Regions from separate parts of the Streptomyces sp. RLB3-17 genome, predicted to be linked through region 1. Evidence: riboswitches for the same ligand, from Rfam matches in the RefSeq annotation. Region 1 holds a riboswitch; each other region holds the start of a gene.
What was found. A riboswitch is a leader RNA that binds a small molecule or an ion and turns the genes downstream of it on or off. The one in region 1 is predicted to bind cobalamin.
Positions count from the first base shown of each region.

Region 2: another riboswitch for cobalamin. It lies ahead of FNV62_RS45625 (CbtB domain-containing protein); the one in region 1 lies ahead of FNV62_RS50730 (CoA-acylating methylmalonate-semialdehyde dehydrogenase).
Region 3: another riboswitch for cobalamin. It lies ahead of FNV62_RS14820 (cobalamin biosynthesis protein); the one in region 1 lies ahead of FNV62_RS50730 (CoA-acylating methylmalonate-semialdehyde dehydrogenase).
Region 4: another riboswitch for cobalamin. It lies ahead of FNV62_RS17735 (prenyltransferase/squalene oxidase repeat-containing protein); the one in region 1 lies ahead of FNV62_RS50730 (CoA-acylating methylmalonate-semialdehyde dehydrogenase).

Region 1 covers NZ_CP041610.2:11,248,790-11,253,439, forward strand. The annotation lists gene FNV62_RS50720 (GlxA family transcriptional regulator) at 1-782, opposite strand, end outside; partial or broken gene FNV62_RS58275 (CoA transferase) at 1,176-1,388, shown strand; cobalamin riboswitch at 1,536-1,710, shown strand; gene FNV62_RS50730 (CoA-acylating methylmalonate-semialdehyde dehydrogenase) at 2,108-3,631, shown strand; gene FNV62_RS50735 (acyl-CoA dehydrogenase family protein) at 3,637-4,650, shown strand, end outside.
Region 2 covers NZ_CP041610.2:10,166,654-10,171,303, forward strand. The annotation lists gene FNV62_RS45620 (MFS transporter) at 1-1,196, shown strand, start outside; cobalamin riboswitch at 1,317-1,465, shown strand; gene FNV62_RS45625 (CbtB domain-containing protein) at 1,500-1,721, shown strand; gene FNV62_RS45630 (CbtA family protein) at 1,745-2,497, shown strand; gene FNV62_RS45635 (hypothetical protein) at 2,833-3,735, shown strand; gene FNV62_RS45640 (VOC family protein) at 3,797-4,195, opposite strand; gene FNV62_RS45645 (helix-turn-helix transcriptional regulator) at 4,292-4,650, shown strand, end outside.
Region 3 covers NZ_CP041610.2:3,171,277-3,175,926, forward strand. The annotation lists gene FNV62_RS14805 (lysozyme) at 1-70, shown strand, start outside; gene FNV62_RS14810 (inorganic phosphate transporter) at 283-1,527, shown strand; gene FNV62_RS14815 (hypothetical protein) at 1,540-1,764, shown strand; cobalamin riboswitch at 1,876-2,019, shown strand; gene FNV62_RS14820 (cobalamin biosynthesis protein) at 2,119-3,075, shown strand; gene FNV62_RS14825 (cobyric acid synthase) at 3,072-4,580, shown strand; gene cobN (cobaltochelatase subunit CobN) at 4,577-4,650, shown strand, end outside.
Region 4 covers NZ_CP041610.2:3,830,846-3,835,495, forward strand. The annotation lists gene FNV62_RS17725 (phosphotransferase family protein) at 1-85, opposite strand, end outside; gene FNV62_RS17730 (M48 family metallopeptidase) at 123-1,289, opposite strand; cobalamin riboswitch at 1,524-1,653, shown strand; gene FNV62_RS17735 (prenyltransferase/squalene oxidase repeat-containing protein) at 1,765-3,000, shown strand; gene FNV62_RS17740 (SCO2322 family protein) at 2,997-3,668, shown strand; gene FNV62_RS17745 (CbiQ family ECF transporter T component) at 3,684-4,650, shown strand, end outside.

The sequences.
Region 1 (4,650 bases):
ACCTCTTCGTCGAAGAGCCGGGTCACGTGCCGGACGCTGACGCCTGCTCTGCGGGCCATGGCCGTGAGTGTGTGGTTGGCCCCGGGGTTCTCGGCGACGGTGTCCAGGACCCGGCGGAGCATCTCCTGGCGCGTGTGCGGCGCTCGGGAGCGAACGCTGAACTGGGACTGGCCGCCCGGCCGTTGCATGAAGACGACCATGTCCTTGGCGACCGACCGGGCGACCTCCGCACCGTAGTGATCTTCGACAAGGGCCAGGGACAGGTCGATTCCGGCGCTGACACCTGCCGAAGTCATCATCTGCCCGTCCCGTACGAAGATGGCGTCCGGCTGGACCCGCACGGACGGGAAACGAGAGGCCAGTTGCCGTGAATGCCGCCAGTGCGTCGCGGCGCGCCGGCCGTTGAGAAGTCCGGCTGCGGCCAGCAGAAATGCTCCGGTGCACACCGATGCCGTGCAGCGGCTCTTCTCGTTCAGTTGCCGGACCGTATCCAGCAGAGTGTCGTCCTTGATCAGCGTCTCCCATTCCGGGCCGCCCGGGATCACCAATACGTCGCACGGTTCTTGTACGTCGGCGGCGGACAGGTCGGCGCTGAGGCGGATCCCGGCGGAGGTGATGACCTCCGCCCCGTCCTCGGACGCGATCTGCACCCGATAACGCCCGCCGAACTCGTTCGCCGTCGTGAACACCTCGATGGGGCCGGTCACATCGAGCAGTCGCACGCCCGGAAAGACAAGCACGGTCACGATGAGCGGATCCGTTGCCGGGTGCTTGTGGTTCATCGGATGCCTCCGGGCTGTGCGCGGTGCGGACACTGGATCGGCAGGGTGTTGGCGATGGCGTACCCGTCGGCATGCCGCCGCCGTATCCCCTCGGGATCGGGGCGAGAGCCTGGCGAACGGCCCAGGCGGCGACGTGGTCGACCCCGATTGCCTGGCGCGCCCTGCCGCGTGTCCTGCGGAACGCGGCAGGGCGTGTCCTGACAGGCGCCGCGGGCTGTACGAGCCCGGTCAAGGGGCCGTAACCGACCTCGGTCCGCCCAGTCGTCGGATCTCCGTGTACTCATCATGTGCCGGTGACCCGGGCCCAAGCCACGACCGGTTTGCTACCTGCTGGGAGCCACAGCCTCTCAGTCCGCCTTCCGTGGCGGCTGATGGACCCTCCGTGTCTCCGGTCACGGCGCCGACGGTCTCCACAGCGACAGACCCGGATACGCCACGCCGGTCGAGGCCATGAGCGGCTTCGCGCACCTGGTGGGCGAACCGGGCGGACCGCCCTCCCCGACGGGCACCGCGCAACTGCCACCGCTCGAAGGACAGGAATCATGGCTCGCGCTGTTCTCAGCCTCGGCCCTCGCTCAGGGTGACCACGGCGCGGACCGCCCATGACGCCCCACACCGCGGCCGCCATCCGGATCACCCGCGCGTCGCGGTCGTCATGGTTCTGGCCAACCGGGCCGCGCGGTGACCAGCTGAGCGCGGCCGACTCAATCGCGGGCGTGGCGGGGTGGATTTACTAGGACGTCCAACTATATGCTCCTGAGGAATACCCGCGGTGCAGGGAAGCCGGTGTGAAACCGGCACGGTCCCGCCACTGTGACCGGGGAGTACGTCGTCGAGCAGGACGCCACTGACGAGCGAGATGTCGGGAAGGCGGACGGCGCGCGCTGATCCGGGAGTCAGGATACCGGCCGCGGTTTTGTTCCGTGTTGTCCACGAGGATGGAGCAGACACGCATGGCATCAATGTGCACCCACGACCCTGGTGGTCCGGACCGACGGGCATCGACTGCCGCGCGTCCCGCCTGGCAGGTACGGCCCGTCACGCGTCCCGCCGGACGGGTACGGATCGTCACGCGTCCCGCCAGGCAGGTGTGGACCGTAACGCGTCCTCCCGGACAGGTACGGATCGTCACGCGTCCCGCGGTACGGACGCCGAGTCCCGAGCGTCCGGCGGATCGGGCACGCGCTCACACGATCCTCGCGGTCTGAACGGCCTTTCTCTGACCTATGCCGTCTCGCGCGGCCCCCGCACGCACAAGGCCCTGCCTGTGTGTGCCGGTGGTCGGCGCGCCATCCCCGGATCCCACCTGACGAGAGCAGGCACCCATGGTCCGTGAACACGACCGCGCCACCGTACGTGAGTTGAGCCATTTCATCGGCGGAAAGCACATCCCGGGAACATCAGGGTCCTACGGCGACGTCCACGACCCCAACACGGGCGAGGTGCAGGCCCGCGTCCCGCTCGCCGACCGCGTCGAGACCGAGGCGGCGATCACCGACGCCGCGGCGGCGCAGCGTGAGTGGGGCGAGTGGAATCCGCAACGCCGTGCCCGAGTCCTCCTCCGCCTCCTCCAACTCGTCGAGGGCGAGCGGGACGCGCTCGCCCGACTGCTCTCCTCCGAGCACGGCAAGACGATCGCCGACGCGCACGGCGACATCCAACGCGGCCTGGAGGTGGTGGAGTTCGCCGCCGGGATCCCGCATCTGCTGAAGGGGGAGTTCAGCGACAACGCCGGCACCGGCATCGACGTCCACTCCTTGCGCGTCCCGATCGGTGTGGTGGCCGGCATCACCCCGTTCAACTTCCCCGCGATGATCCCCCTGTGGAAGGCGGCTCCCGCGTTGGCCTGCGGCAACGCGTTCATCCTCAAGCCCTCCGAGCGCGACCCGTCCGTACCACTGCGGCTCGCCGAACTCTTCCTCGAGGCGGGCCTGCCGCCGGGCGTCCTGAACGTCGTCCACGGCGGCAAGGAGACCGTCGACACCCTCCTCGAAGACCCCCGCGTCGGCGCGCTCGGCTTCGTCGGCTCCACCCCGATCGCCGCGTACGTCTACGCCACAGCCGCGGCCCACGGCAAGCGTGCCCAGTGCTTCGGCGGCGCCAAGAACCACATGATCGTGATGCCGGACGCCGACCTCGATCAGGCCGTGGACGCCCTGATCGGAGCCGGGTACGGCTCGGCGGGGGAGCGCTGTATGGCGATCTCCGTCGCCGTCCCGGTCGGCGAGGACACTGCCGACGCCCTGGTCGCCCGTCTGAAGGAGCGCATCGGCTCGCTCCGGATCGGCCGCAGTGACGACCCCGAGGCGGACTTCGGCCCCCTGGTCGGGCGGGACGCCGTCGACCGGGTCCGCCGTTACGTCGACCTCGGTGTCGAGGAGGGCGCGGAACTCGTCGTCGACGGACGGGACTTCGTCCTGCCCGGGCACGAGAACGGCTTCTTCGCCGGTGCCTCCTTGTTCGACCGGGTCACCCCCGCGATGCGCATCCACCGGGAGGAGATCTTCGGGCCGGTCCTGTCCGTGGTTCGCGCCGCGGACTACGAGGAGGCCCTGCGGCTTCCCAGCGAGCACGTCTACGGAAACGGTGTCGCGATCTTCACCCGGGACGGCGACACCGCCCGCGACTTCACCCGCCGGGTGAACACCGGCATGGTCGGCGTGAACGTGCCGATCCCCGTCCCGGTCGCCCACCACACCTTCGGCGGCTGGAAGCGTTCCGGCTTCGGCGACCTCAACCAGCACGGTCCGGACGCGATCCGCTTCTACACCCGTACCAAGACCGTCACCTCGCGCTGGCCCTCAGGCCTTCGGGAAGGCGCGAGCTTCACCATCCCGACGATGGGCTGAGCGCGATGACCACCACCCTGCTCACCGAGGACCAACAGGCCCTCGTCGAGACGACTCTGGACTTCGCCCAGGACCACCTAGCGCCGCACGCCCTGGACTGGGACCGGCACGAACACTTCCCGCTAGACGTCCTGCGCAAGGCCGCCGGGCTGGGCCTCGGCGGTGTGTACGTCCGTGAGGAGGTGGGCGGCTCGGGCCTCACCCGTGCCGACGGCGTCCTTGTCTTCGAGACCCTGGCCTCGGGCTGTCCGTCCATCGCGGGCTATCTCTCCATCCACAACATGGTCGCCTGGATGATCGACCAGTACGGCGAGCCGGCTCAGCGGGAGCGATGGCTGCCCCGGCTCTGCGCCATGGAGGACCTGGCGAGTTACTGCCTGACCGAACCGGGCGCCGGATCGGACGCCGCCGCTCTGCGCACCCGTGCCGTCCGCGACGGCGGCCACTACGTCCTGACCGGGGTCAAGCAGTTCATCTCCGGCGCGGGAGCCTCCCAGGTGTACGTCGTCCTGGCGCGCACCGGCGCCGACGGCCCGCACGGCATCTCCGCGTTCCTCGTCGACAAGGACGACCCCGGCCTCTCCTTCGGCCCCAACGAGCGGAAGATGGGCTGGAACGCCCAGCCCACCCGCCAGGTGATCCTGGACGGCGTCCGACTGTCCGCCGACCGGCTGCTCGGCCACGAGGGTGAGGGCTTCCGCATCGCCATGAACGGCCTCAACGGCGGACGCCTCGGCATCGCCGCCTGCTCCCTCGGCGGCGCCCGCAACGCCCTCGACCGCAGCCTGGCCCACCTCGCCGAACGGCAGGCGTTCGGCGGGCGCCTTCTCGACGCGCAGGCGCTCCAGTTCCGGCTGGCGGACATGGCGACCGAGCTGGCCGCCGCCCGCGCGCTGGTCCACCAGGCCGCCCAGGCACTGGACCGCGGCGATCCACAGGCGCCGCACCTGTGCGCGATGGCCAAGCGGTTCGCCACCGACACCGGATACTCCGTCGCCGACCGGGCTCTGCAACTGCAC
Region 2 (4,650 bases), 1.1 Mb from region 1:
TACCCTTGATCGCGGTCACCTACCTCCATGCCGACGGCACGGGCGTGGGACTCGTCTCGGCGGTGCAGTTCGTCCCCGTCGTGGTGCTCTCGCTGATCGCCGGTGTCATGGTCGACCGGTATCCGCCGCGCCGCACCCTCGTCACCGCGAGTGTCGCCCAGGGCGCGGCGCTCGCGGTGCTCGCCGCGTTCCAGGCGGCCGACGGGCTGAACTTCGGCCAACTTGTCGTCGCCGCCGCCGTGATCGGTGTCGCCACCGTCTTCTACGAAGTCGCCTACCAGTCCACGCTGCCCAGGCTCCTGCCGCTGAACTCCATCGCCGCGGCCAACGGCCTGCACCAGGCGACGTATTCGGTCAGCACCCTCGCCGGTCCGGCCGCGGCCGGCTTCCTCGTCGGCCAGTTGGGGGTGTCGCCGACCCTGACGGTGGCCGCCGCGTGCTCCGCCGGTGCCGCCGTGAGCGGTCTGCTGCTGCGGGGCGTCAAGGCCCCCGAACAGCCACGTGAGTCGGCACTGAAGGCGATCGGCTCCGGGCTCCGCTACACCTGGTCCCTGCGCCCGATCCGGGACCTGTGCGTTCAGGCCGGCCTGTCGAACCTGCACGAGAAGGCCTTCCTGACCGTCTTCCTGGTGTTCGCCGTCCGTGACCTCGACATGAGCGGCACCACCGTGGGCGTGATCACCGGCATCGGCAGTGTGGGTGCCCTGATCGGTTCGCTCTGCGCCACCCGGCTCACCCGACGGTGGGCCGTCGGCGGTGTGCTGGCGCTGGGCGCGGTGCTGGCCGCGGTGGGTCTGCTGCTCGTACCCGCCGTCAGCCAGGTCGGCGGGTACGTCGCCGTGCTCGCGTCGGTCGCCATGATGGTGAACGGCTTCGGTGTCGCGCTGTTCAACGTGTTCGCCGTCAGCCTGCGACAGGCCATTCCGCCGGAGCACCAGATCGGCGCGGTGACCGCGAGCTACCGCCTTGTCGCCCTGGGGACGCTGCCTCTGGGAGCCGTCGTCGGCGGTGCCCTGGCCGACGCCCTGTCACCCGGCAGGGCCCTGTGGGCCGTCGGGATCTCCTACCTCGTCGTCTCGTTCTGGCTCACGTTCTCCCCCCTCCGCCGGGCTCGCACGCTGGAGGAGGCACAGAAGCTCGGTCGTACGACGGACACGCCCGAGTCCCAGGACGCGGACCGGTCCCCCTCGGTCTGAGAGCGAGGCCGGGGCCCGAACTCAGCTGGGTTCCGCCACCGCTGACCCGCTGTTCACGCGGGACAGGCCACCTGGTGCGAGAGGAAGATCACGCCAGGTGGCGCGGTCTTGGCCCCGCACCCGACACGCGGTACGGTCGGTGCGATATCGATGACGGCAAGACGGAAGCCGGTGGGAAACCGGCACGGTCGCGCCACTGTGAACGAGAGGCTCCAGCCCGCTGGGACCTCTCGTGAGTCAGACCCGTAGCCGTCGTCCAGTGCACCACCGAGATGGGACGCGAACTCCCGAGGAGGTCCTGCCATGGCGCAGACCGTCGCCCAGCCGACAACCACCACCCCCGTCGTCCCCGCCAAGCTGCCGCTCAAGGCGATAGCTCCGTGGGCGGTCTTCTTCGGCATCCTGATGCTCGTCCTGCTGTACTTCGTCGGTGCCGAACAGGGCGCCACCTCCGTCGTCTCCGGCTCGGACGTCCACGAGTGGGTCCACGACGCCCGCCACCTTCTCGGCTTCCCCTGCCACTGACCGAGGGGAACCCCAGCACTGCCATGAACTCCGCAACGGTAAGAAATCTGCTCGTGCGGGGCATGCTGGCCGGCCTCGGCGCCGGCCTGCTCGCCCTGGTTGCCGCCTACTTCCTCGGTGAGCCGAACGTCGACAGCGCGATCAGCTTCGAGGCGGCCCACTCCCACGAGCACGAGATGGAGATCGTCTCCCGCTCTCTGCAGTCCACCGCCGGTCTCGCCACCGGCGTCCTGGTCTACGGCGTCGCCTTCGGCGGCATCGCCGCGCTCGCCTTCTCCTTCGCGCTCGGCCGCGTCGGCCGCTTCAGCCCGCGGGCGACCGCACTGCTGCTGTCCGGCTGCGCGTTGCTGGCCGTGTACGTCGTGCCGTTCCTGAAGTACCCGGCCAACCCGCCGTCGGTCGGCAACCCCGACACCATCGGCAAGCGGACCACCCTGTACTTCCTGATGATGGTGCTCAGCGTGCTCCTCGCGATCGCCGCCACCATCCTGGGCAAGCGACTGGCACCCAGGATCGGCACCTGGTACGCCACCGTCGGCGCGGTGGCCGCCTTCGCCGTCGTGATCGGTCTGGCGTACGCGTTCCTGCCGGTCATCAACGAGGTGCCGAAGGACTTCCCGGCCACCCTGCTGTGGCGGTTCCGTCTTTCCGCACTGGCCATCCAGACCGTCCTGTGGGGCGGATTCGGCCTGGTCTTCGGCGAGTTGGCCGAGCGGTTGCTGAATCCCAAGCCGGTGACGGCCGCCGCGAGCGGACGGGTCGCCGTCCCCAGCTGACACGACCCGCCACACGAGTGAGGGCCCCCGGAACCGTCCGGGGGCCTTCTCGTGTCGTAAGTCCCTTACCGCCGGGGTGTGTTCCATGGAGGAAGTGGCCAACCCGTGAAGGATTGACGGGAGTTGTTAAAAGTTGGAAGAATCCAGCTCGCTTCGCCGCGTCTGAAGTGAGCGAAGCGACACGAGTGGCTTGGGCGGCATGCCTGCCGCCGGATCCCGCGTCGGGTCATCCAGTTCTGCCGTCCGCGTCGGTCACTCGCGCGCCATCACCTCCCACACTCTCGATTTCACAGAGGCTCATCTTGTCGCGTTCGCAACACTCCAGAACTCTGGCTGTGCTCGCCACAACCGCATTCGCCACCGCCGCCGTGCCCCTGCTCGGCGCGGGGGTGGCCAGTGCCACGACCACCGGGGCGTGCGAGTCCGCCACGGTCCAGTACCGCATCGTCGGCGCCGACGGAAACGTCGTGGGCGCCGACTGGACCTCGCAGGGCGGATTCCATTCCTGGGACACCGTTCCCGGGAGCGTCCAGGTCCGGCTGGCTCCGGGCCAGACGGTCGGGGAGGGCTGCAAGTACCCCGTGTCCCTCGCCGAATACACCACAGAGGGGCCGAACTGGTACGTCTCCGGACACCAGAGCCTGGTCGACAAGGCCACGGTCTACCTCACCGCCGACGACGTCGCCGGGACGGACGACGCGAAGCGGACCTGGCAGAAGCTCTCCGTGAAGACGCCGGACTGCTACGGCCAGATCGACCTGTACGGCGATGACATCACCTACGACGGGAAGACGGGGGAGGGACACGGCCCCGTGCCCTACGAGCCCGACAACGTCGTCACCCCCTACCACCTCATAGCGGCGTGGAACGGGGGCGAACAGCCGTGCACCCCCGGCCCGTCGGACTCGCCCACCCCGACGCCGTCGGAGTCGACCCCGACCACTCCCGCCACCCCGGTCACGCCCACGACTCCCGCGGGCGGACAGCCTCCGGCCGAGGGGACGACCCCGCCTCCGACCAGCCCCAAGCCCTCCACCACGCCTCCCACCACGCCGGACGTGCCCCCGCTGGCGTCGACGCCGCCCGCCACCCCCGAGCCGTCGCCCAGCGACAGCGGGCCGCCGCTGGCGGAGACGGGTGCGAGCGCGCCGGTCGGCACCCTCGCGGGCGGCGCGGCCCTGGTGGTCGCCCTCGGTGCCGGGGCGGTGTACGCGTCCCGCCGCGCACGCCGCTCATGACATCGGCGCGAGGGGTCACCTTCGTGGCATAGCCCAGCCCGACAGTCCCGCCTCGGCGCCGTCAGGAAGCGAACTTCTTGACGGCGTCAGGGCTGACCGGGGTGAAGAAGTTGACGAGATTGCCGTCGGGGTCGCGGAACAGCAGCGAACGGTTGCCCCAAGGCATGGTGGTGGGCTTGGTGACGACGTCCTCCACGAAGCCGGTCAGGTTCTCGTACACGCCGTCCACGTCGTCGACGAGGAACTCGATGATCACGGAACGGTTGTCGGACGGACGGGCGGCGTCGGGTGCGAACAGCGGCACGGTGCGCACGCCGGCGATCGCGAGAGTGGCCGACGCCGTCCTGAGCTCGGCGAAGTCCTGGTTGGACCAGTTCGCCCGGGTGCCGGTCGCGCGCTCGTAGAAGTCGACGAGGCGAGCGACATCGCCCGTGATGACGCGGATCGAGACGAGGTTCACGATGATCTCCCGGTGAGTTGGGTGGGATACGTACTCACGGAGGCTAGGAGGGATAGCGGACACTTTCCGCCCGGTATTGCGGGGATACTTCTGAGCATGCCCAGGCCCACAGCTCGCGTGCTCACCCTGCTGGAGCTCCTGCAGTCGAGCGGCACCAGGACAGCCGCCGAACTCGCCGAGCGGCTCGACGTCGACGAACGCACCGTGCGCCGGTATGTGGACCACCTGGTCGACCTCGACGTGCCGGTCGAATCGGTGCGCGGCCGCTACGGCGGGTACCGGCTGGCCCCCGGTCGGCGCATGCCTCCGCTCATGCTCGGCGACGACGAAGCGCTGGCCGTGCTGCTCGGCCTGATCGCCGGTCGCCGAGCCGGGCTGCCGACGACCACGGGCACCGCTCATGAGACGGCCACGGCCAAGATCCGGCGGGTCCTGCCCGAGCGCCTCACTCGAAG
Region 3 (4,650 bases), 8.1 Mb from region 1:
CACGCTCCCGGGTGACCAGAATCTCTTCAACGGATCCATGACCCGGCTCAAGCAGTTCGCCGCGGGCTAGGAGCCCTCGAACAACCCCTGCCGGAACCCGGTATTCCGCCTCCGTTCGAACATCTGGTAAACCGTCGGGCCGCCCCTCCCGCACACTGGTCATCACAAGCGGAGGGGCGGTCCACCGTTTGAGACACCCCAGCGCCCGCCCCAGTTCATCTTCCGTTCACTCAGGTTGCCTACGGTCCACCTGCCACTGACGCCAAACAGAAGCCTGGGTAAATGGAACACATCACGCTCCTCCTCGGAATCGTGATCGTCACCGCTCTCGTGTTCGATTTCACGAACGGTTTCCACGACACTGCCAACGCGATGGCGACCACCATCTCGACCGGCGCTCTGAAGCCCAAGACGGCGGTGGCCATGTCCGCCGTGCTGAACCTCGTCGGCGCGTTCCTCTCCGTGGAGGTCGCCAAGACGATCTCCGGCGGGATCATCAACGAAGAGGGCATACGCGTCCAAGTGATCTTCGCGGCGCTCGTCGGCGCCATCCTCTGGAATCTGCTGACCTGGCTTCTGGGTCTGCCCTCCAGTTCCTCCCACGCACTGTTCGGCGGTCTGATCGGCGCCGCGGTCATGTCGGCCGGCTGGTCGTCGGTGAACGGCTCGACCGTCGTCACCAAGGTGCTGATCCCCGCGGTCGCCGCGCCCGTCGTGGCCGGACTCGCCGCGATGCTGGCCACCCGGCTGACGTACCGGATCGGCAACCGCGCCGACGAGAAGGCGACCGCCAAGGGCTATCGCGCCGGCCAGATCGCCTCCGCCGGCCTGGTCTCCCTGGCGCACGGCACGAACGACGCCCAGAAGACGATGGGCATCATCACCCTCGCCCTGGTCACCGGCGGCGTCATCGCCCCGGGCTCGAACCCCCCGCTGTGGGTCATCGTCTCGGCCGGTACGGCCATCGCGCTCGGCACCTACCTGGGCGGCTGGCGCATCATCCGCACCTTGGGCAAGGGCCTCACGGACCTCGCGCCGCCGCAGGGCTTCGCCGCCCAGACCAGCGCCGCGACGGCCATCCTGGCCTCCTCGCACATCGGCTTCTCCCTCTCCACCACCCAGGTCTGCTCCGGCGCCGTGATGGGCTCGGGCCTCGGCCGCAAGGGCGGCGTGGTCCGCTGGTCGACCGCCACGCGGATGTTCGTCGCCTGGGGCCTGACCCTGCCGGCCGCCGGTCTGGCCGGTGCCTCCGCCGAGTTCCTGACCAAGCAGGGCACCTGGGGCATCGTCCTCACCGGCGCGCTGCTCGTCGCCGGCGCCGGCACCATCTGGAAGCTCTCCCGCCGCCAGCCGGTCACCGTCGACAACGTCAACGACGTCGACGCCGAACCCGCGGGCGTCGTCACCGCCGCGATCGCCGCCGTCACCCCGCCGCCCGCGGGCCCCGTCACCGGCGACCTGTCCGGCGACCTGAAGACCACCATCCCGTCCCCGGACGCGGAGCCCACCCGCCCGGCCACGGTGTAAGGACAGAACAGCATGCACATCGACTGGGCAGCCCTCGGCTCCGTGTTCGGAGTCAGCCTCGTGACCACCGTCGGCCTCGTCGGCCTCTTCACCCTCGGCATCGTCGGCCTCTCCAAGCGCGAGTCCGCGTCCGCCCAGGGCGGCTCCGCGACCCTCGCGGTCACCGGCGCGTACGTCTGCTTCGCGGCGTGCGCCGCGGCGGTGGCGTACGGCATCTTCCTGATCGTCGGCAAGTAACCCAAAACGGGCACCACTTCGAGTGGGGTGCGGGACGGATCACCGTCCCGCACCCCACCTGTATGTGGGCCTTCGCACACTCTCCCCGCGCAGGTCAACAGCAAGTTGACGGGTCTTCCAACCCGTGGTGGACTGCCGGAGCCAAGTACGGCGACAGAAGAGGAAGCCGGTGTGAATCCGGCGCGGTCCCGCCACTGTGACCGGGGAAGGAAACTCCCCGGGAGCCAGGAACTCTCCCCGCCGGTCTCGTCGAACCAGGGCGCGGACACCCTGAGTGAGGACATAACGCCATGCGCGGCTGCCCAAGTGCCCTGCGAGCGATGGTTCCACCCGACCTGACGGTCGGCTGACCCCGTGCGTGCCGATCGCGTCTTCGCGTACGGCGCCGCCGCCGGACTCCTCGGTGACCTGCTGCTCGGTGATCCCCGCCGGGGGCATCCGGTCGCCGCGTTCGGACGGAGCGCGGCAGCCGTGGAGCGGGTGCTGTGGCGGGACCACCGCGGGTGGGGCGCGCTGCACACCGCTGTGTGTGTGGGCGGTGCCGCCGGACTCGCCGCCGCCGCTTCCCGTGCCGTACGCCCCTCACATGCCGCGTCCCTCGCGCTGACGGCCGCCGCCACCTGGGCCGTTGTCGGGGGCACCACGCTCGGGCGGGAGGCCCGGGCGATCGGTGCCGCCCTCGCGGACGGGGAGATCGAGACGGCCCGGGAGCGGCTGCCGCATCTGTGCGGGCGCGATCCCCAGGCCCTCGGCGCCGACGGCATCGCGCGCGCCGTCGTCGAGTCCGTCGCCGAGAACACCTCCGACGCCGTGGTGGGCGCCCTGGTGTGGGGTGCCGTGGCCGGCGTCCCGGGGCTCGTGGGCTTTCGGGCCGTCAACACCCTTGACGCCATGGTCGGTCACCGGTCGCCCAGGTACCGGCGGTACGGGTGGGCCTCGGCTCGGCTCGACGACGTCGCCGGGTGGCCGGGGGCTCGTCTCACCGCCGTGCTCGCCGCCCTCGCGGGTGACAGTCCCCGAGGGGCCCTGCGCGCCTGGCGCGCCGACGCCGTCAAGCATCCGAGCCCCAACGCCGGGCCCGTGGAGGCCTCGTTCGCGGGGGCGCTCGGGGTGCGCCTGGGCGGCACCCTCTCCTACGGCGGGCGCGTCGAGCACCGGCCCGAACTCAACGGCGCCGGACGCGCCGTGCACGTCGACGACATCGAGCGGGCCGTACGGCTGTCACGGCGTGTCGGCTGGCTCGCCCTCGGCGTGAGCGCCGGCGGACGGCTGCTCGTACAGAGGCTTCTCAGGAAGGGGCGTACGTCATGAGCGGCGGGCTGCTCGTCGCCGGAACCACCTCCGACGCGGGCAAGAGCGTCGTGACCGCCGGGATCTGCCGGTGGCTGGTGCGCCAGGGCGTCAAGGTCGCGCCCTTCAAGGCGCAGAACATGTCCCTGAACTCGTTCGTGACGCGTGAGGGCGCCGAGATCGGGCGCGCGCAGGCCATGCAGGCGCAGGCCGCCCGGGTGGAGCCGACCGCGCTCATGAACCCCGTGCTGCTCAAGCCGGGCAGCGACCGGAGCAGTCAGGTCGTCCTCATGGGAAAGCCCGTGGGCGAGATGACCGCGCGCGGCTACCACGGGGGGCGGCAGGAAGCCCTCCTCACCACCGTGCTGGACTGTCTCGCCGAGTTGCGGGGCACGTATGACGCGGTGATCTGTGAGGGGGCCGGCAGTCCTGCCGAGATCAATCTGCGGCGGACCGACATCGTGAACATGGGGATCGCGCGCAATGCGCGGCTGCCCGTGCTCGTCGTCGGCGACATCGACCGCGGGGGTGTGTTCGCCTCGTTCTTCGGGACGGTCACGCTGCTGTCGCGGGAGGACCAGGAGTTCGTCGCCGGGTTCCTCGTCAACAAGTTCAGGGGGGACGTCTCCCTGCTGGAGCCGGGGCTCGACATGCTCCACGGCCTCACCGGGCGGCGTACGTACGGCGTCCTGCCGTTCCGGCACGGCCTCGGCATCGACGAGGAGGACGGGCTGCGGGTGTCGCTGCGGGGAGCGGTCCGGGAGTCCCGAGTGACCTCCCCCGTCGGTGAGGACGTACTGCGCGTCGCCGTCTGCGCGATCCCGCTGATGTCCAACTTCACGGACGTGGACGCGCTGGCCGCCGAGCCGGGTGTCGTCGTGCGGTTCGTGGACCGGGCCGAGGAGCTGGCCGACGCCGACCTCGTCGTCGTCCCCGGGACCCGGGGGACGGTGAAGGCGCTGGAGTGGCTGCGCGAGCGCGGACTCGCGGACGCCATCCTGCGCAGAGCCGCCGAGGGGCGGCCCGTGCTGGGCATCTGCGGCGGTTTCCAGGTCCTGGGCGAGCACATCGAGGACGAGGTCGAGTCGCGCGCCGGTCATGTCGACGGGCTCGGACTCCTGCCGGTCCGCGTGCGGTTCGCACGCGAGAAGACCCTGACCCGGCCCGTCGGGGAGGCGCTCGGCGAGCACGTCGAGGGCTACGAGATCCACCACGGCGTCGCCGATGTGACGGGCGGTGAACCGTTCTTGGACGGCTGCCGGGTCGGTGCCGTCTGGGGCACGCACTGGCACGGCTCGCTGGAGTCGGACGGCTTCCGGCGCGCCTTCCTGCGCGAGGTGGCGGCCGCCGCGGGCCGTCGTTTCGTGCCGGCCGCCGACACGTCGTTCGCGGCGCTGCGCGAGGAGCAGCTCGACCGGCTCGGCGATCTGATCGAGGAACACGCGGACACGGACGCGCTGTGGCGGCTCATCGAGTCGGGCGCGCCGCAAGGATTGCCTTTCATTCCACCGGGAGCGCCCGCATGAGCACAGTGTTGTTGTTGTCGACCGCCGACACCGATCTGCTGGCGGCGCGTGCCTCCGGCGCCCCGTACCG
Region 4 (4,650 bases), 7.4 Mb from region 1:
CGCGCCGCACCACCCAGCCCCGCTCCCCCTCCACCTCGAACACATCCGCCGAACGACCCGAACCGATCAGTCTCCCCGTCCTCATGCCGCCGAACCTATCCGGGTACCGCCGCCATCCGCTCCTACCGGGCGAGTACGTGGCGGGCGAGGCGGGCTCGGGGCGGGGCCAGTTCGGTGTCGAGGGCGTGCTGTCGTTCGTCGTCCGTGACCACCGCGGCGGCCACGGCGGGCCTGGCGAGCAGGCAGGCCCGGCGCAGGTGCGTCGGTGGGTGGGTGGAGTCGACGCTGTGTCCGCGCAGGATTCCGACGCGGCGCTGGCGCTCGTACTCGTGCTCGGGGATCGAGTCCACGTGGGCGGCCAGCTGGTCCCACAGATCGCGCCACGGCTCGCGACGCTCCGCGTCCTGGGCCCGGATCACCTGGCCGACGTTGGACATGCGGAGCAGCAGGGTCTCCGCCGAGTCGGTCACGAGGAGGCGGTCCATGAGCGCCACGGCGGCCTCGCTGGAACCGGCCCGGGCCGCGGCGGCGTCGGCCAGGTACTCGGCGCGCTGCTTCGCGCGCATCGTCAGCTGGTCGAGCAGCATCAGCAGGCCCTGGGCGGCTCCGTAGGGCAGCAGATAGAGCACGTTGAGCGCCATCTCGGGGACGGTGGGGTGAGAGATCGGGCGCATCAGATAGCGCCATGTGGCCAGGGACTGGAGCGCGTTGGCGATGACCAGTCCCTGCCGGGTGTCCCCGTTGGCGTAGTGACCGAGTTCGTGTCCGAGCAGCGCGATCCGCTGTTGCGGGGTGGTGATCTCCCAGAGCCCGAGCCCGATGGCCAGCAGTCGGCGCCGGCGCGCTCCGTACGTGGTCACGCTCGCGTTGACGTCGGTCGTCAGGGCGATGGCGTGGACCCCGGTCGTACCGACGACGGAGGCGATCTCGTCGACGAGGGCGAACAGCTGGGGCGCCTCGGCCCGGTGCAGCACGGGCGCGTCGTCCGGCAGCCGTCCGAAGCGGGGCCGAAGGAGCCAGGCCAGCAGGAGAAGGATCACTCCCACCACCGGCAGAGCGGTGCCCCAGCCGAGTATCACCAGCAGGACCCCCGTGCCGAGCAGGGCGATCGTGGCGCCGTGGATGGCCAGCGCGACGGCGTACGCCAGGACAGCGGCCGTATCGCGGCGCGGACGCGGATCGCCGTCGGCCGACACCTCGGCCAGCAGTGCCTCCCCGTGCCGCCGGGCCAGCGACCGCCGCAGTCCCTCCAGCCGCCCCGGTCTCTCTTCCGGCTCGCCGGGATCCACATTCCATCCGCAGGCCGCACACCACGCCGTGAACCGCGGGTCGGTGCGCACCTCAGTGCTGCATTCCGGGCACGACTGAGCTTTCTCGTCCACAGTGCCGCGCATCTTCGTGTCCCCCCTGACTCCAAGTCCCCCCCGGGACCGGCGAATTCCGACGTGTTCGAACAGAGCACGTCGCGAGCGCAGCATAGGCCCGCGAGGGGGCCGCACAGCCACTCCTCAGGCGATTCCTACGGGCCGGTACAGTGAGCAGGTCGTCATCACACCCGTACGCGGAGAAGCCGGTGCAATTCCGGCGCTGACCCGCAACCGTGAGCCACCCGCAGGGGTGGCGAGCCGGATCGCCTCGTGCGGGACGTGACCGGCTCGTGCCACCGGCAGCCCGTCGGTGGCCGGCACCGTCGAGGGATACGGGGCCGGAGCCGCTCGGGGCCAAGCCTGCGCCCGGTGCTGCCCGGCTTCCGCAGGGAGAGTCATGATTGTTCGCCGCAGCGCCGCGGTACTGGCCGCCACCGTAGTGATCGGTACGGCCCTGGCCCCGGCCGCCGTGGCCGAGGGCGCCTCGCCTTCGCCCGCCCCGGCGATACCCTCCGGCCTCTACGGCACCTCCGACCCCACCTACGACGGCGTCTGGCGGCAGTCCCTCGCGCTGCTCGCCCAGCACACCGTCGGTGTGAAGCCCGCGGCGAAGGCCGTCGACTGGCTGGCCGGGCAGCAGTGCGCGAGCGGGGCGTTCGCGGCATACCGCGCCGACGCGGCAGCGAAGTGCGACGCCAAGACGATGGTCGACACCAACAGCACCTCGGCGGCCGTACAGGCCCTCGCCGCGCTCGGCGGCCACGGCGGCGAGACGGGCAAGGCCGTCGCGTGGCTGAAGTCCGTGCAGAACAAGGACGGCGGCTGGGGCTACACGGCGGGCGGCGCGAGCGACGCGAACTCCACGTCCGTGGTGATCGGGGCACTGGCGGCGATGGGCACCAAGCCGGCGGACGTCTCCAAGGGCGGCAAGTCGCCGTACGACGCCCTCGTCAAGCTGTCGATCCCGTGCGGCGGGACCGACGGGGGCGCGTTCGCCTACCAGCCGGACAAGAAGGGCAAGCTCGCGGCCAACGCGGACGCGACGGCGGCGGCCGTGGTCGGAGCCCTGGGCAAGGGCCTCGCCGGTGAGCCCCTGAAGCCCGTGGCCGACCCCCTCTCCTGCAAGGCCGCCGACAGCCCCCAGCGGGCGGCCCAGAACGGTGCCGCGTACCTCGTCAAGGCGCTCGCCAAGGACCACCACCTCACGTCGGTGATGCCCGGCGCCAAGAACCAGCCCGACTACGGCAACACGGCGGACGCGGTCGTCGCGCTCGCGACCGCCGGGCACGGCGACAAGGCGGCCGACGCGATGCGCTGGCTGGAGACCCACTCCGCGCAGTGGGCCGAGCAGTCCGGACCCGCCGCGTACGCGCAGCTCGTCCTCGCCGCCGACGCGGCGACGTTCGACCCGCGCGACTTCGGCGGCCAGGACCTCGTCAAGCAGCTCAACGCCACCGGCCCCGCGCCCGCGTCCCTCCCTGCGGAACCCACGGCGTCCGCGTCCGCCGCGGAAGCCGCGAAGAAGAAGGACGACAGCGGCGTCAGCGTCTGGTGGATCATCGGCGTCGGTCTCGTCGGCGGCATCGGCATCGGCTTCCTGATCAGCGCCCGCAACAAGAAGCAGCAGCCGTGAACCGCCGTCGGACGTACGCGCTGGTCCTGTCCCTGCTCCTCCTCGTCATCGGCGGCGCGGGACAGGCTCAAGCCGTCGGCTACCGCTACTGGTCGTTCTGGGACCTGACCGGCGGGAAGTGGAATTACGCGACGCAGGGCCCGTCGACCGCGCGACCGTCCGACGGCGACGTACAGGGCTTCCGTTTCGCGGTGAGCGCGGACTCGCAGGACGCCTCCAAGCCACGCGGCCACGCCGACTTCGCGTCCATCTGCGCGAAGACGCCCGCCCAGGCGGGCCACAAGCGGGTGGCCCTCGTCATCGACTCGGGCACGACCGCGGACGCCCCGGGCGGCGAGACGCCGCCCGCACCGCGGACGGTCTGTGCCCGCGTCCCCGCCGACGCGACCACGGCCGAGGCCCTCGCGACGGTCGCCAAGCCTCTCCGCTACGACACCAACGCCCTCCTGTGCGCCATCTCGGGCTACCCGGGGAAGGGCTGCGGCGACCAGGTCGCGACGTCACACACCGCGCCCGCCACCACCGCGAAAGCCGGCACCAAGGACAACACCGACGCCACGTCCGAACCGACCCGGCACGGCCCGTCGCTCGGCCTGCTCGCGGGAGTCGTCGCGGTCGCCGCGCTCGGCGGGGCGGCAGTCTGGCAGACCCGCCGCCGCCGGCCCTGAGTACGGCGACCGACGATGACGCGCGCGCCGAAGGCACACCGTTCCAACGCCCTCCCCCCAGGGGCCTGGTGGATCTGGGCCCTGGGCCTGGGAACCGCCGCCTCCCGCACCACCAACCCCCTCCTGCTCGCCCTCCTCATAGCCGTGGCCGGTTACGTGGTGGCCGCCCGCAGGACCGACGCGCCCTGGGCCCACTCCTACACCGCGTTCGTCAAACTCGGCATCGCCGTCCTCGGCATCCGGCTCGCGTTCGCCGTCTTCCTCGGCTCCCCCGTCCCCGGCACCCACCTCCTCGTCACCCTCCCCGAACTCCCCCTCCCCCACTGGGCCCAGGGCATCCGTGTCGGCGGCCGGGTCACCGCCGAGGGCCTGCTCTTCGCGCTGTACGACGGCCTGAAACTGGCCACGCTCCTCATCTGCGTCGGCGCGGCGAACGCCCTCGCGAACCCGGCGCGGCTGTTGAAGTCGCTCCCGGGCGCCCTGTACGAGGCGGGCGTCGCGGTGGTCGTCGCGCTCACCTTCGCGCCGAACCTGATCGCGGACGGCCGGCGGTTGCGCGCCGCCCGCCGTCTGCGGGGCCGCCCCGACCGTGGGCTGCGTGGCCTGCTGCACGTCGGACTCCCGGTCCTGGAGGGCGCGTTGGAGCGTTCGGTCGCCCTCGCGGCGGCGATGGACGCCCGCGGCTACGGCCGCACCGCCGAGGTACCGCCCGCCGTCCGCCGTACGACCACCGTCCTGACGCTGGGCGGTCTGCTCGGCGTCTGCGCGGGCACGTACGGAGTGCTGACCGCCGAGGGCGGCACCTACGGCCTGCCCGTGCTGCTCGCCGGAGTGGCCGCGGCGCTCGGCGGGCTGTGGCTGGGCGGGCGCCGCTCGGTCCGCACGCGCTACCGCCCGGACGTGTGGGGCGCACGTGCCTGGCTGGTGACGGGCTCCGGAGTCGCGGTCGCCGCCGGACTGATCGCCTCCGCCGCGTACGACG